DNA from 3 places in the Holtiella tumoricola genome. Region 1 is predicted to be linked to each of the others. Evidence: predicted binding sites of a transcription regulator. Region 1 holds the regulator's gene; each other region holds the start of a gene.
The links. Region 1 encodes Rex, which represses fermentation and respiration genes when NADH is low (regulators of the CRP and FNR family bind a similar motif). Its sites were predicted from a motif close to ATTGTTAANTANTTAACAAT; they were not measured.
Positions count from the first base shown of each region.

Region 1 (4,163 bases):
CTTCTGCTTCATAGGCACGTTTTGCTTTATGAGGTCTTGCCCCTACCGAAATTTTTACGCCTTCATCAGCCTGACTTACAGCTACTGCAAGTACTGGGAAATCTGTTGCACTATTGCGCTGAGTATGATAGCTCGCTTTACTATCACTTTTTCGGATCATAACTTTTACAAGTATATCTTTATTTCTCTTTGCATTTACAAAGTCTTCTAAAGGCATAACACCACCTTTGTAAAGTTCCACATAAGTATCTAAAGCAAGCAGTGCTGTTAATACATCTGAAAAACCAAATCTTCCAAATACACTTCCACCTATAGTTGCAACATTTCTAAATTGTGTTCCTACAATGTCCTTAACACAATTTGCTACAATACCATCAAAATGCTCTTGTAAAAGCCTACTTGTTTCTACCTGTCTTAGGCTTGTCATACATCCGATTTCAATGTATTCATCTGTTTCTGTAATTTGGTCAAGTCCAAGTTTAGATAAATCAATAGCAGTATGTACAGCTTGTTTACCCATTTTAAGCCATAGCATGCCCCCTAAAATAACATTTTTCTTGTTGGCTACAAGCGTTTCGTACGCTTCTTCTAAACTAGTTGCTAATAAATACTGGTTAATGGTAATCACGCAAGACTCTCCTTTTATATTAAATCTATTTTTAAAATATTTTAGGCGCTAAAAAAGAGAAAAACTACAGTTTTCTAGCTTCCCTCTATCTATTTTCTTAATTATTTTTTTAAAATCCTATAATAATTTCTCTAATTATTATATTAGAATGTAAACTTACGTAAGTCAATACAATTTCGAACATTTTTCATTTCTATCGACTTTATAGTTCTATTTTTTCTTCATTTTATATAGAACCACTTATTTTTTCAAAAAAAATGTTCGGAATTCTTTTATTATATTCTGCTATCATTCTTATCTTTTTTCTAAGATAAATGTATAAAAAAATGTCCATCTATCTCTGTTATTTTTCAACGTATGATAGACGAACATTCTAAGTTTACGACTTTCCATATAGTTTGGAAGTTATTGATTTTATTCACCTTCACATTCATTAATTCTGTAAGCTAATGTCATTAATGAATGTGATAAATGTACATTTTCTACTTGTACGCCGTCTGGTACAAATAAATCTACAGGTGAGAAGTTCCATAAACCTCTTACACCCCATTTAGCCAGATTTTCGGCTGTTTCTTTAACTTTAGTCTTAGGCATTGTCAAAATAGCAATATCTACTTTATGTTCCTTAACGAACTCTTCCATTTTGTCTATATCCAGAACTTCTATTCCACGAATACTCATACCTACAAGTCTTGGATTGACATCAAATAATCCGATTAAATTAAAACCACGCTTTTCAAAGCTTGTATAATTTGCAAGAGCCTGTCCTAAATTCCCTACCCCTACAATAATCATACTATGTGTATTTTCAAGTCCTAATATTTTTCCGATCTCTTTGTGTAAATATTCAACATTATATCCATATCCTTGTTGTCCGAAACCGCCGAAGTTGTTAAGATCCTGCCTAATTTGAGAAGCTGTAACTTTCATTTTTTCACTTAGTTCTCTAGAAGATATTTTAGTTACGCCATTGTCAAGCAATTCTCCTAAATACCTATAGTACCTTGGCAATCTTCTAATTACTGCCATTGAAATCTTTCTCTCTTCAGTCACATCTTTACCTCCTTCTTTTTACTCTTATTCTATAGTATAGCATTTTAGTTTTTTTTTTGTCAATCTACATAGTTCATTCATAGCTTTTATTTTTGTCGTTTTTCTGTTAATATGAAACTACAATAATGAGGAGGTTCACTTATGATTGCTAATTGTCATGGTATTCGTAAGTCTTTTAACGAAGAACTTGTGTTAAAAGATGTTTCATTTCATATAGAAGATACAGAAAAAGTTGCCCTAGTTGGAAATAACGGGGCCGGCAAAACAACTTTATTCCGAATTTTAACTGGGGAACTTCACCCTGATGAAGGTGATCTATTTTTTGCAAAAGGATCCACTATTGGTTACTTAGAACAAAATATGCAGTTTAATTCTACTCATACGGTATATGAGGAATTACTTCATGTATTTGATGAGGTCATTGCATTAGAAGCTAAGCTTCATCAAATGGAAGAAGAAATTTCTCGTACTCATTCTATGGAATTAACCCATACGTACGATGCACTCCGTATAACTTTTGAAGATAAAAAGGGCTATGAATATAAAAGTCTTGTAAAAGGTGTTCTAAAAGGATTAGGCCTTAAAGAAGAAATTTATAATCAACCCATTACCACTTTATCCGGTGGTCAAAAAACACGTGTTGCCCTTGCTAAGCTTCTTTTAGAAGAGCCTAGCCTTCTCCTTCTTGACGAACCAACTAACCATCTTGATATCGCAGCTACAGAATGGTTAGAAAATTACTTAAGAAGTTACAAAGGTGCAGTTCTTGTAATCTCTCATGACCGTTACTTCCTTGATCGTGTTGTAACGAAAGTCGTTCACTTAGAATTTGGTCGTGCTATGGTCTATAATGGCAATTATAGTAACTTTATCATTGAAAGTGAAAAAGTCTATGAAGCAGCTATGCATCAATATGAAAAACAGCAACAAGAAATTGCCAAACAACGTGCTGTTATCGCTAAACTTCGTCAATTTAATCGAGAAAAATCTATCAAACGTGCAAGAAGCCGTGAAAAACTTTTAGATAAAATAGAAGTTATGGACCTACCTACCATAGATGACAAGCCTATGAATCTAGTACTTACACCACGTATTACTAGTGGAAACGATGTCCTCACTGTTAAAGAATTATCTAAGTCATTTGAAGATGGGGCACTCTTTAGCCATATTAACTTTGATATCAAACGCGGTGAGAAGGTTGCTATTGTAGGTCCTAATGGAATTGGTAAAACCACTCTTTTCCGTATGATTATGGGTACAAGCGCTATTACAACTGGAACAGTTACACTTGGCACCAATGTATACATTGGTTACTATGATCAAGAACATGCTACCCTAAATCAACATGCTAGTATTATAGAAGAAATTCAAAATGAGTTTCCTGATCTTACAAATACTGAAATCCGTAACATGTTGGCATCTTTCCTATTTACAGGTGAAGATGTTTTTAAACCTATTCATGCCCTTAGCGGTGGTGAAAAAGGCCGTGTTGCACTTGCTAAGATCATGCTTTCAAAAGCTAACTTCCTCATCCTTGATGAGCCAACTAATCACCTTGATATGATGTCCAAAGAAGTTCTTGAAAATGCACTGAATCAATATGAAGGTACAATCCTTTATGTTTCACACGACCGTTACTTCATCAATCAAACAGCTACTAAAGTTTTAGATATGTCAAAAGATAATATGGCTATGTATTTAGGTGACTACGATTACTTTATGGAAAAGAAAAAAGAACTTTCTACTTCTCATTCAGTAAGTACAAACGCCCCTACTGGCACAAATTTATCTCATCAATCTACAACTACTTCTCCAACAGCTTCTACCAAAGAAGATTGGCAAAAACAAAAGGAATTACAAAATCGGATAAAAAAACTTCAAACAACACTTAAAGATATTGAAAGTCAAATTGAAGTTCAAGAAACTCTCGTTCTAGAATTAGATGAGCAACTTTGTCTAGAAGAAGTCTATACTAACCCTGATAAATCTCGCGAAGTCATGAACAAAAAATCCGAAGTTGAAATATATATTACAGAGCTTTATGCTAACTGGGAGTCTACTTCAGAAGAACTGGAAAGTTTAAACTAAACCAAAAGGGCCATTGCATGACATTGCAAGGCCCTTTTATTATTCATTTGTATTAATATGCATATTGTATTCAACGTTTTTAATATGTTGTCCAACAAGTTTTTCCGCTTTTTCACCATCTCGTTCTTTAAGTGCTAAATAGATAGCTTCATGCTCTTTCCAAGACTCTTTAGCTCTACCTGGTGTAGAAATAGAAGCCTTCCTTGCTTTTTGTACATAATGATGAAAATCCGATAAAATATGGTTAAGCGTCTTACTACGCGTTGCATTATAAATAATATCATGGAACTTATGATCTAACTCTTTTAATTGATTAAACTCATTCTTCTCAACATAAAAAGCTGTAAGTGCTAGAATCTCTTCCATTTGTTTTAAATCTTCTTCTGTAATTTTT
Region 1 covers NZ_JAQIFT010000007.1:68,068-72,230, reverse strand. Annotated here, with positions in the region: gene PBV87_RS01125 (FAD binding domain-containing protein) at 1-628, opposite strand, end outside; gene PBV87_RS01120 (redox-sensing transcriptional repressor Rex) at 1,043-1,681, opposite strand; gene PBV87_RS01115 (ABC-F family ATP-binding cassette domain-containing protein) at 1,823-3,769, shown strand; gene PBV87_RS01110 (GntR family transcriptional regulator) at 3,809-4,163, opposite strand, start outside.

Region 2 (4,163 bases), on a different contig from region 1:
GATTATTACTGAGAGATGCATTGACTGTGGAAACTGTATTGCAGTTTGTAGAAATGGTGCTAAGCGTGCTGTAATGGATAATTTTAATATGATCTATAGTTATTCTTATCGTGTTGCATTGCCTGCACCTAGTTTTTATGCACAATTTGCAAAAGGTGAAAGTGTAGAGGAGATTCTTGGAAGCTTGTATGCCATAGGATTTACTGATGTTTTCGAAGTCAGTGAAGCTGCAGAATATATTGCAGAGTACACAAATCAGTATATGAAAGAAGTTAAGGTATTTCCTGTTATTTCATCGGCTTGCCCTGTCATCGTACGCTTAATCCAGCGACGTTTTCCAGCTCTTATAGATCATATTTTGCCTATTATGTCTCCTATGGAACTTGCAGCTAGATATGTTAAGTCAGCCTATATGAGCCATGGTATTAAACAAGAAGAGGTAGGTGTTTTCTTTATATCACCATGTCCAGCTAAAGCTACGGATATCCATAAGCCAAAGGGACTTGAAAAGTCTTATGTAGATGGGGCATTTTCAATGCAAGAGATTTACCTAAAAGTAATTCATGAAATTAAAAATCACCCACACCCTATTAAGCGTAAACCAACCCCGGGGGGGATGAGTTGGGCAACTAGGAATGGAGGTATTAGTAATATAGGTATCGATAACCATATTGCAGTAGATGGTATTGAACGTGTTATTGATATTTTGGAAAAAGTAGAGGATGGTACATTATCAAAAATTCATTATATAGAAGCATTAGCTTGTACAGGTGGGTGCTTAGGTGGTGCACTTACTATAGAAAATCCTTTTGTGAGCCGTCATACACTCAAAAAATTAATAGAACATGAAGAACAAGAAGCAAAGAGAGAACAGGTTACTAAAGCCAACCATTTATTAGAAGCTCTTCCATATAAATATAATGTATCTATTGTACCTAAACCTGTTTTTTCGCTAGATGAAGATATTGGAACAGCTTTGGAAATGATGGAAGAAATAGAACAGCTATATAGTAAGTTGCCGCAAATAGACTGTGGTTCATGTGGTGCACCTACTTGTAGATGTTTTGCTGAGGACGTAGTCAAGGGGCATGCACATGTGGAGGATTGCATCTTTATGTTGAGAAAGCGTATTAAAGAGTTATCTGAAGCCATGTTTGAGCTCACACAAAAAATATTGCCAACAACAAAAGACTAGGGGGGATTTGATGACGGTCAAAGAGCTGGCAAATCAGTACAATTTAAATGTATTATGTGATGAAGGTATAGAGCAAAACATCAAAGGAGGTTATGTAGGTGACCTACTTAGCTTTGTGATGGCTCATGCCAAGGAAGAAATGATTTGGCTAACCATACAAGGACATATTAATACAGTAGCTGTAGCAAGTCTTATTGGTCTATCGGCCATTATTCTAACAGAAAAGAGCATGCCAACGGAAGAAATGTTAGAAAAAGCAAAAGAAAATGGTATCCCAGTACTAAATACACCGCTTACAAGCTTTCAATTAGCTTATAGGTTAGGTCAAGATGGTGTGTTAGGAGGGGTTGGATGATTGTCAGTTATGACTTTCATATTCATACAGTAGCATCGCCTTGTGGAGATGAGCTGATGACTCCTAATAATATTATTAATCTTTGTGAGCTTTTGGAGAAAAAGATTATTGCTATTACAGATCACAATACTTGCTGTAACTGTGCACCTATTATGGCGTTAGGAAAAGAAAAAGATATTTTAGTAATACCCGGAATGGAAATAGAGTGTATGGAGGAATTTCATCTCATTGCTCTATTTCCAAATCTTGAAAATGCTTATGAGGCTGAAAAACAAATACAAGCCTGCATGCCTAAAATCAGAAATAGAGCTTCTATTTTTGGAAATCAGTGGATTATGAATACAGAAGATGAAGTCATAGGTGAGATAGAACGTATGCTTTTAACAGCAACACAGCTATCCGTCTATGAGCTGGTGCCATTAGTCAAAGGATTGAGTGGATGTATTTATCCTGCACACATAGATCGTAATGCTTATAGTATCTTATCAAATTTGGGTGCTATTCCAGATGATTTATATTTTGACGCTTTTGAAGTTTCAAAGAATGCTAAAGATGAACTTTACAAAGGAATATATCCAGGTATGAGGTGTGTGAAGAGTTCGGATGCGCATTACTTAGAACAATTGTGTGAAGGAGAAAGTTTTTTAGAAGTGGAAAAAATAGATAAAAAAAGTGTGTTTGAATGGTTAGAACTTGTATAAAAATTGTATAAAATTAAATAAATAGTTGATAAAAATCATAATAAGTTGACAATACTACAAAATTGTGGTATTTTCATAAATATAATTAAAAAATTTCAGACTACTTGTGAACTTTTTAACGAAACCTTGAAATAATAAAACATCTATTGCTAAATGTAACAAAAGCGTAAGGAGGAAGAACGATGTCATGTGAGAAATGTAACAATCCACTTGCAACAGAAATGTATGCAGAATTAGGAGCTTTTATCGATGCACTACCAGAAAAACGAGGTGCATTAATTTCAGTGCTTCATAGAGCGCAAGCTATTTTTGGATATTTACCAAAAGAAGTACAAGAATACGTAGGTCAAAAACTTAATATACCAACTGCTCAAGTTTATGGTGTTGTAAGTTTCTATTCATTTTTTACAATGGAACCTAAAGGGAAATATCCTATTTCAGTATGTTTAGGAACAGCTTGTTATGTAAGGGGAGCAGATAGGGTTTTAGATGCTTTCAAAAATGAGTTAGGCATTGAAGTAGGTCAAACAACATCTGATGGTAAGTTTTCATTAGATGCATTAAGATGTGTTGGAGCGTGTGGACTTGCTCCTGTTGTAATGATTGGGGATAAAGTATACGGACGTATTAATACAGCTGAGCAAGTTAAAGAAATTATTGCAGAGTACCAAGAATAGATTTCTGATAAATAAGGAGGGTAAAAGCTATGACGAAAATCATGTCACTCGATCAACTTAAAACATTAAGAGATAATGTGAAAAATAAAGTAGATCTTCGTGTAAAAGGTGAAAATGTAGATAATATGGTAGTAGTTCGTGTAGCAATGGCAACCTGTGGGATAGCTTCTGGGGCAAGAGAAGTGATGAATTACTTTGCAGAGCTTGTAAGAGATGAAAAAGTAGATAATGTTGTCATTACACAAAGTGGCTGTATGGGATACTGTTATGCAGAACCTACTATTGAAGTCACATTACCAGGTAAAGAACCTGTTGTGTATGGAAACGTTGACAAAGCAAAAGCTAAGGAAATATTAGAAAAACATATTCTTGGTGGCGAAATGGTAGATGGCATTATACCAACTATCCATAAATCCCTTGATGAGTAATGGAAAGAAGGTGCTAAAATGTCTCAATATACAATGCATATTTTAGTTTGTGGAGGTACAGGGTGTATTTCATCTAGATCTCATGAAATCGTAGAAAATCTTAAGTTACATATCAAGGAAGCTGGGATGAGCGATACTGTTCAAGTTCTTACAACAGGATGTTTCGGTTTCTGTGAGAAAGGGCCAATCGTAAAAATTCTTCCAGACAATACGTTTTATGTTCAAGTAAAACCAGAAGATGCAAAAGAAATTGTTGCAGAGCATGTAGTTAAAGGGCGAAAAGTTGAAAGACTACTTTATGTAGATCCAGCGACAACAGATTGTGTATCAGACTCAAAACATATGGAATTCTATAAAAAACAAATGCGTGTAGCACTTCGTAACTGTGGATTTATTGATCCAGAAAATATTGATGAATACATAGCGAGAGATGGTTATGCAGCACTTGGTACAGTGCTTACAATGACACAACAAGAAGTGATTGATGAAGTGAAAAAAGCAGGACTTCGTGGACGTGGGGGTGGTGGTTTCCCTACAGGTCTAAAGTGGGAGTTTGCTTACAAAAATCAAAGTGATCAAAAATACGTTGTATGTAATGCAGATGAAGGGGATCCAGGTGCCTTTATGGATCGTTCAATTCTTGAAGGGGATCCAAACTCAATTGTAGAAGCGATGGCTATTTGTGGTTATGCAATTGGTGCAAATAAAGGGCTTGTATATATTCGTGCAGAGTATCCTTTAGCTGTTAAACGTCTTGAGATTGCTATTGATCAGGCACGTAATTATGGATTATTAGGTGAAAATATC
Region 2 covers NZ_JAQIFT010000068.1:99,318-103,480, reverse strand. Annotated here, with positions in the region: gene PBV87_RS19755 ([Fe-Fe] hydrogenase large subunit C-terminal domain-containing protein) at 1-1,195, shown strand, start outside; gene PBV87_RS19750 (DRTGG domain-containing protein) at 1,206-1,550, shown strand; gene PBV87_RS19745 (PHP domain-containing protein) at 1,547-2,251, shown strand; gene PBV87_RS19740 (NADH-quinone oxidoreductase subunit NuoE family protein) at 2,434-2,928, shown strand; gene PBV87_RS19735 ((2Fe-2S) ferredoxin domain-containing protein) at 2,958-3,356, shown strand; gene nuoF (NADH-quinone oxidoreductase subunit NuoF) at 3,375-4,163, shown strand, end outside.
Region 2: a site for Rex is predicted at 2,285-2,304, ahead of PBV87_RS19740 (NADH-quinone oxidoreductase subunit NuoE family protein). Genes of this name have one in related genera too.

Region 3 (4,163 bases), on a different contig from region 1:
TCATCTCAGCTAGACTACTATACTCTTTTAAAAGGAGTTGGGAAAAGGTCGAAAATATTTGCTCAAAGAATGGAGCTCGCTTATAGTTCATTTCTATTGTTTTAAGGTGTTTTTCTTTCCACTTTAGGGTGTCTCTCGTACGTACTTCATTAATTTTCATGCCTAATTTATTCTCTACAGGTACCTTAAGGCGGAGTTCACCTTGGGGTGTTTTTATATTATTCCAATGATGCATATTATCCGTTGAAAACTGAGCGTCATCTAAAAAAACGAAGAAATCCGAATAGGCTATTTTATAAAAATATCCAATATAAGGAATATAGTCTGGCTGATGAATTGAAATAATCACGAGCACCCTCTCCTTTTATTTAGTTAAATCATCATTTCCATTAAAACGTGTGGGGCGATAATCATCACTTGGTCTTTTGGCAAACAAAATCACATAGATTGTTTTTAAAAAGATCTTAGCATCTAACCAGAGTGAAAAGTTTTCTACATAGTAAATATCATATTCAAACTTCTTATCCCACGTTGGTGTTTTCCATTCATTTACAGCTTCCCATCCTGAAATACCTGGCAACACCTCTTGTCTTCTAAGCTGATAAGCATTAAAGTTCTCTACATCTGAAGGAAGCACAGGTCTTGGTCCAATCAATGACATTTCACCTTTTAACACATTAATCATTTGAGGCATTTCATCAATATTGGTTTTTCTTAGTAGCTTTCCCCACCACTTAAGCCTTAAATTATCTGGCAGTAAGTCTCCTTTTTCATCTCTTTCATTAGTCATACTTCTTAGCTTTAATATTATAAAAGACTTGCACTGATAACCAATTCGTACTTGTTTAAATAAAACTGGACTGGTAGGATCATTTATCTTAATTAATAAGATAGCGATTAATAGAAAAGGGCTCATGCTCACCAGTAAAAAGCTAGCTAAACACTTATCAAATACTCTTTTTAAGAAATATTGTCCTTTATTCTCTTTCATAAGACACTACCTACTCTACTATTCTTCTAAAAACAACATTAAAAGCTTCAGCATATGCTATACCAGATTGACCACCACGATAAACTGCCTGTGCTTTGATAAAAGCTTCACTTCTTGGATGAGGATAGTCCCTCATTACACCTATATAGTGTTTAAGCGCTTCTATCTTTTTATCAATATATTCCTCTCCTACTTCTATAAATAAGTTTGGTGTGAATTTTCCCCCTGTATTTAAAGACCATTCTGTAGAAGACGGTACTTCCATAAACATAAGTTCTTTTAAAGGTTTTATATGAGGCATTCTTTGAAACAATCTGGCTGCTGCTTGACAAGCTAGTGAAGTTTGTAAATGATCATTATTTAGATCAGACGGATCATGGGTGATTAAAACATCTGCTCCACAATCTAAGATGGCTGCTTCAATAAATTGTACTAATTCAAGGTGAGATACTGTATTGAGCTTAATATTAGGAAAATTACCTTTATAGATTTTCTTGATTCCTAATACTTGTCTAGTAGCTTCTATATTTTTATCCAATTCTTCCAGCTCTGGTCTATAATTTCTAGCATCCGCATTGACCGATAGAATGCAAACATTGGTTTCTATTCCTTTTGCCGAAAGCTTTGCCAACGTAGCTCCAGCTCCTAGGACTTCATCGTCAGGATGAGCTACAACGATTAAGTAAGACATTTTTTATTCCCCTCCTAAAAATCAACATATATTTCAATTCTATTATATTTTTAAATGACATTACTTGTTCATTATTTTTAAATTTTTGTAAATTTTACTTCATTTATTAATCACTTTATAAAATAATTGTCCATATAATAAAAATGAAAAGAAGCACCTAAAATAGGAGGAATTTAAATGTTCTCAAAAGTCTATCAATATACCTTGTTTATAGGAGATATGATTCTAGTCAATGTAGCCTTTTTAGTGGCACTACTACTACATTTTGATTTTTGTATACCAGGTGATTATTGGGCTATTTATCTTCAAATCTTTTTTGTTTTATCACTTATTAATCTTGCAACTAATCTTTGTTTTAAAGTTTACAAATGTCTTCTACGCTATATGAGCATTCATGATTTTACTCAATTAATTGCTTCTAATCTTTTATCAACTCTTTTATTTTATATATATACAAAAGTGTATCCTATTTCTCTTCCTAATGGTATTTATCTCATTTATCTTCTTATACTTATCTTATTTACATTAGGTAGTCGTATTAGTGTTCGACTTATAATTGATGGTTATCGACATTTAAAGGCTCTATACCGCAACACATTTCCAATACATGATACACATAGTGCAATACGTACTATGCTTGTTGGAGCCGGAACTGCTGCTAATATTTTGATTAAAGATATGAATCTAGTCTCTTCACACAGACAAATTATACTCGCTGTAGATGATTCTAAACTTAAACAATCCCATAGGCTTATTGGGATACCTGTTTTAGGAAATATTGAACAGATACCACAACTAGCTCGTATCTATGACATTGAAGAAATTATTATTGCTATTCCTTCTGCTTCAAAAAAGCGTATTACTGAAATTATAAATATTTGTAGCCATACTACCTGCAAGCTCATGATTTTTCCAGGTCTTGATCACTCTCTTACCACAAACTTATTACCTATACGTCAAGTCAATATAGAAGATTTACTCTGTAGAGATCCTATTCATTTAGATAATCATATTATATCTACGCTGCTCTCAGATCGTACCATACTTGTTACAGGTGGTGGGGGGTCAATAGGTTCTGAACTCTGTAGACAAATCTTAAAGTTCAATCCTAAGCTACTAATTATCTTTGATATCTATGAAAATAACGCTTACGATATTCAAAATGAATTACTCTTAAATGGTATTTCTAAAACTGCTTTAAAAATAATTATTGGTTCTGTGAGAGATAAAGAAAAATTAGAATATGTCTTTAAAACCTATTCACCTCATGTCGTTTTTCATGCCGCTGCTCATAAACATGTTCCTCTTATGGAAGATAATCCTGAAGAAGCTGTGAAAAACAATATTTTTGGAACACTTAATGTAGCCTTATGTGCTAAGAAATATAAAACATCAAAATTTGTCTTTATCTCCACAGATAAAGCTGTTAATCCAACTAATGTAATGGGTGCAACAAAACGTGCATGTGAAATGATTATACAGTCCATTAATCAAACCACATCTGATACAGACTATGTAGCTGTCCGATTTGGTAATGTATTAGGAAGTAATGGGAGTGTTATACCTCTTTTTAAAAAACAATTAGAACATGGTGGACCACTAACGGTTACACATCCAGAAGTTATTCGTTACTTTATGACTATTCCTGAAGCTGTTAGTCTAATCTTACAGGCCATGACCTTTGCATCTGGTGGAGAAATTTTTATATTAGATATGGGCGCACCTGTAAAGATTTATGATTTAGCACTTAACTTTATTAAACTTTCTGGATTAGAACCTTACAAAGATATTGACATTATTTTTACAGGACTTAGACCAGGTGAAAAACTGTATGAAGAACTTCTCTTAAGCGAAGAAGGACTTGGCAAAACCGATTCTAATAAAATCTTCATTGCTCAGCCTAGTACTATTGATTTTAACGAACTTTTAATTAGGCTAGAAGAATTGTCCCATTCTTTAGCAGACCCCGATTCCATTAGACAATCTCTGGCTCATATCGTTCCTACCTATACACAAGCTAAAAAATAATCTTTCATATATATATGTATATAATAATATAAATAGATAAAAACATCTTTCAGAAAAATACGTTTGAGGAGGTTCAACATGATTAATTTTGATTTTGATAAAGATTGCTATTCATGTGGTTTATGTGAAACATCCTGCCCCACTCAAGCTATTACCTTTAAACCTAATGTAGAAGCTAGTTTAGTACCGAATGTTGCAATAGATTTATGTATAAATTGTGGTAAATGTGATCGGATTTGTCCTCATTTAAATCCCCCTTCTTGCAATAATAGTTTAAGTACTGCTGATGCTTATGCTGCTTATAATAAGGATGAAAAAGTACGTCTAGCCAGTTCATCAGGTGGATTATTCAAACTATTAGCAGATTTATTTATTAAAAATGGTGATTATGTATGTGGGTGTGTTTGGGATAATCAAATGCTCCCCGTACATATTGTTTCTAATAAACCTGAG
Region 3 covers NZ_JAQIFT010000030.1:26,703-30,865, reverse strand. Annotated here, with positions in the region: gene PBV87_RS07275 (WbqC family protein) at 1-349, opposite strand, end outside; gene PBV87_RS07270 (sugar transferase) at 365-991, opposite strand; gene PBV87_RS07265 (PIG-L deacetylase family protein) at 1,002-1,682, opposite strand; gene PBV87_RS07260 (polysaccharide biosynthesis protein) at 1,860-3,710, shown strand; gene PBV87_RS07255 (Coenzyme F420 hydrogenase/dehydrogenase, beta subunit C-terminal domain) at 3,789-4,163, shown strand, end outside.
Region 3: a site for Rex is predicted at 1,756-1,775, ahead of PBV87_RS07265 (PIG-L deacetylase family protein). Genes of this name have one in related genera too.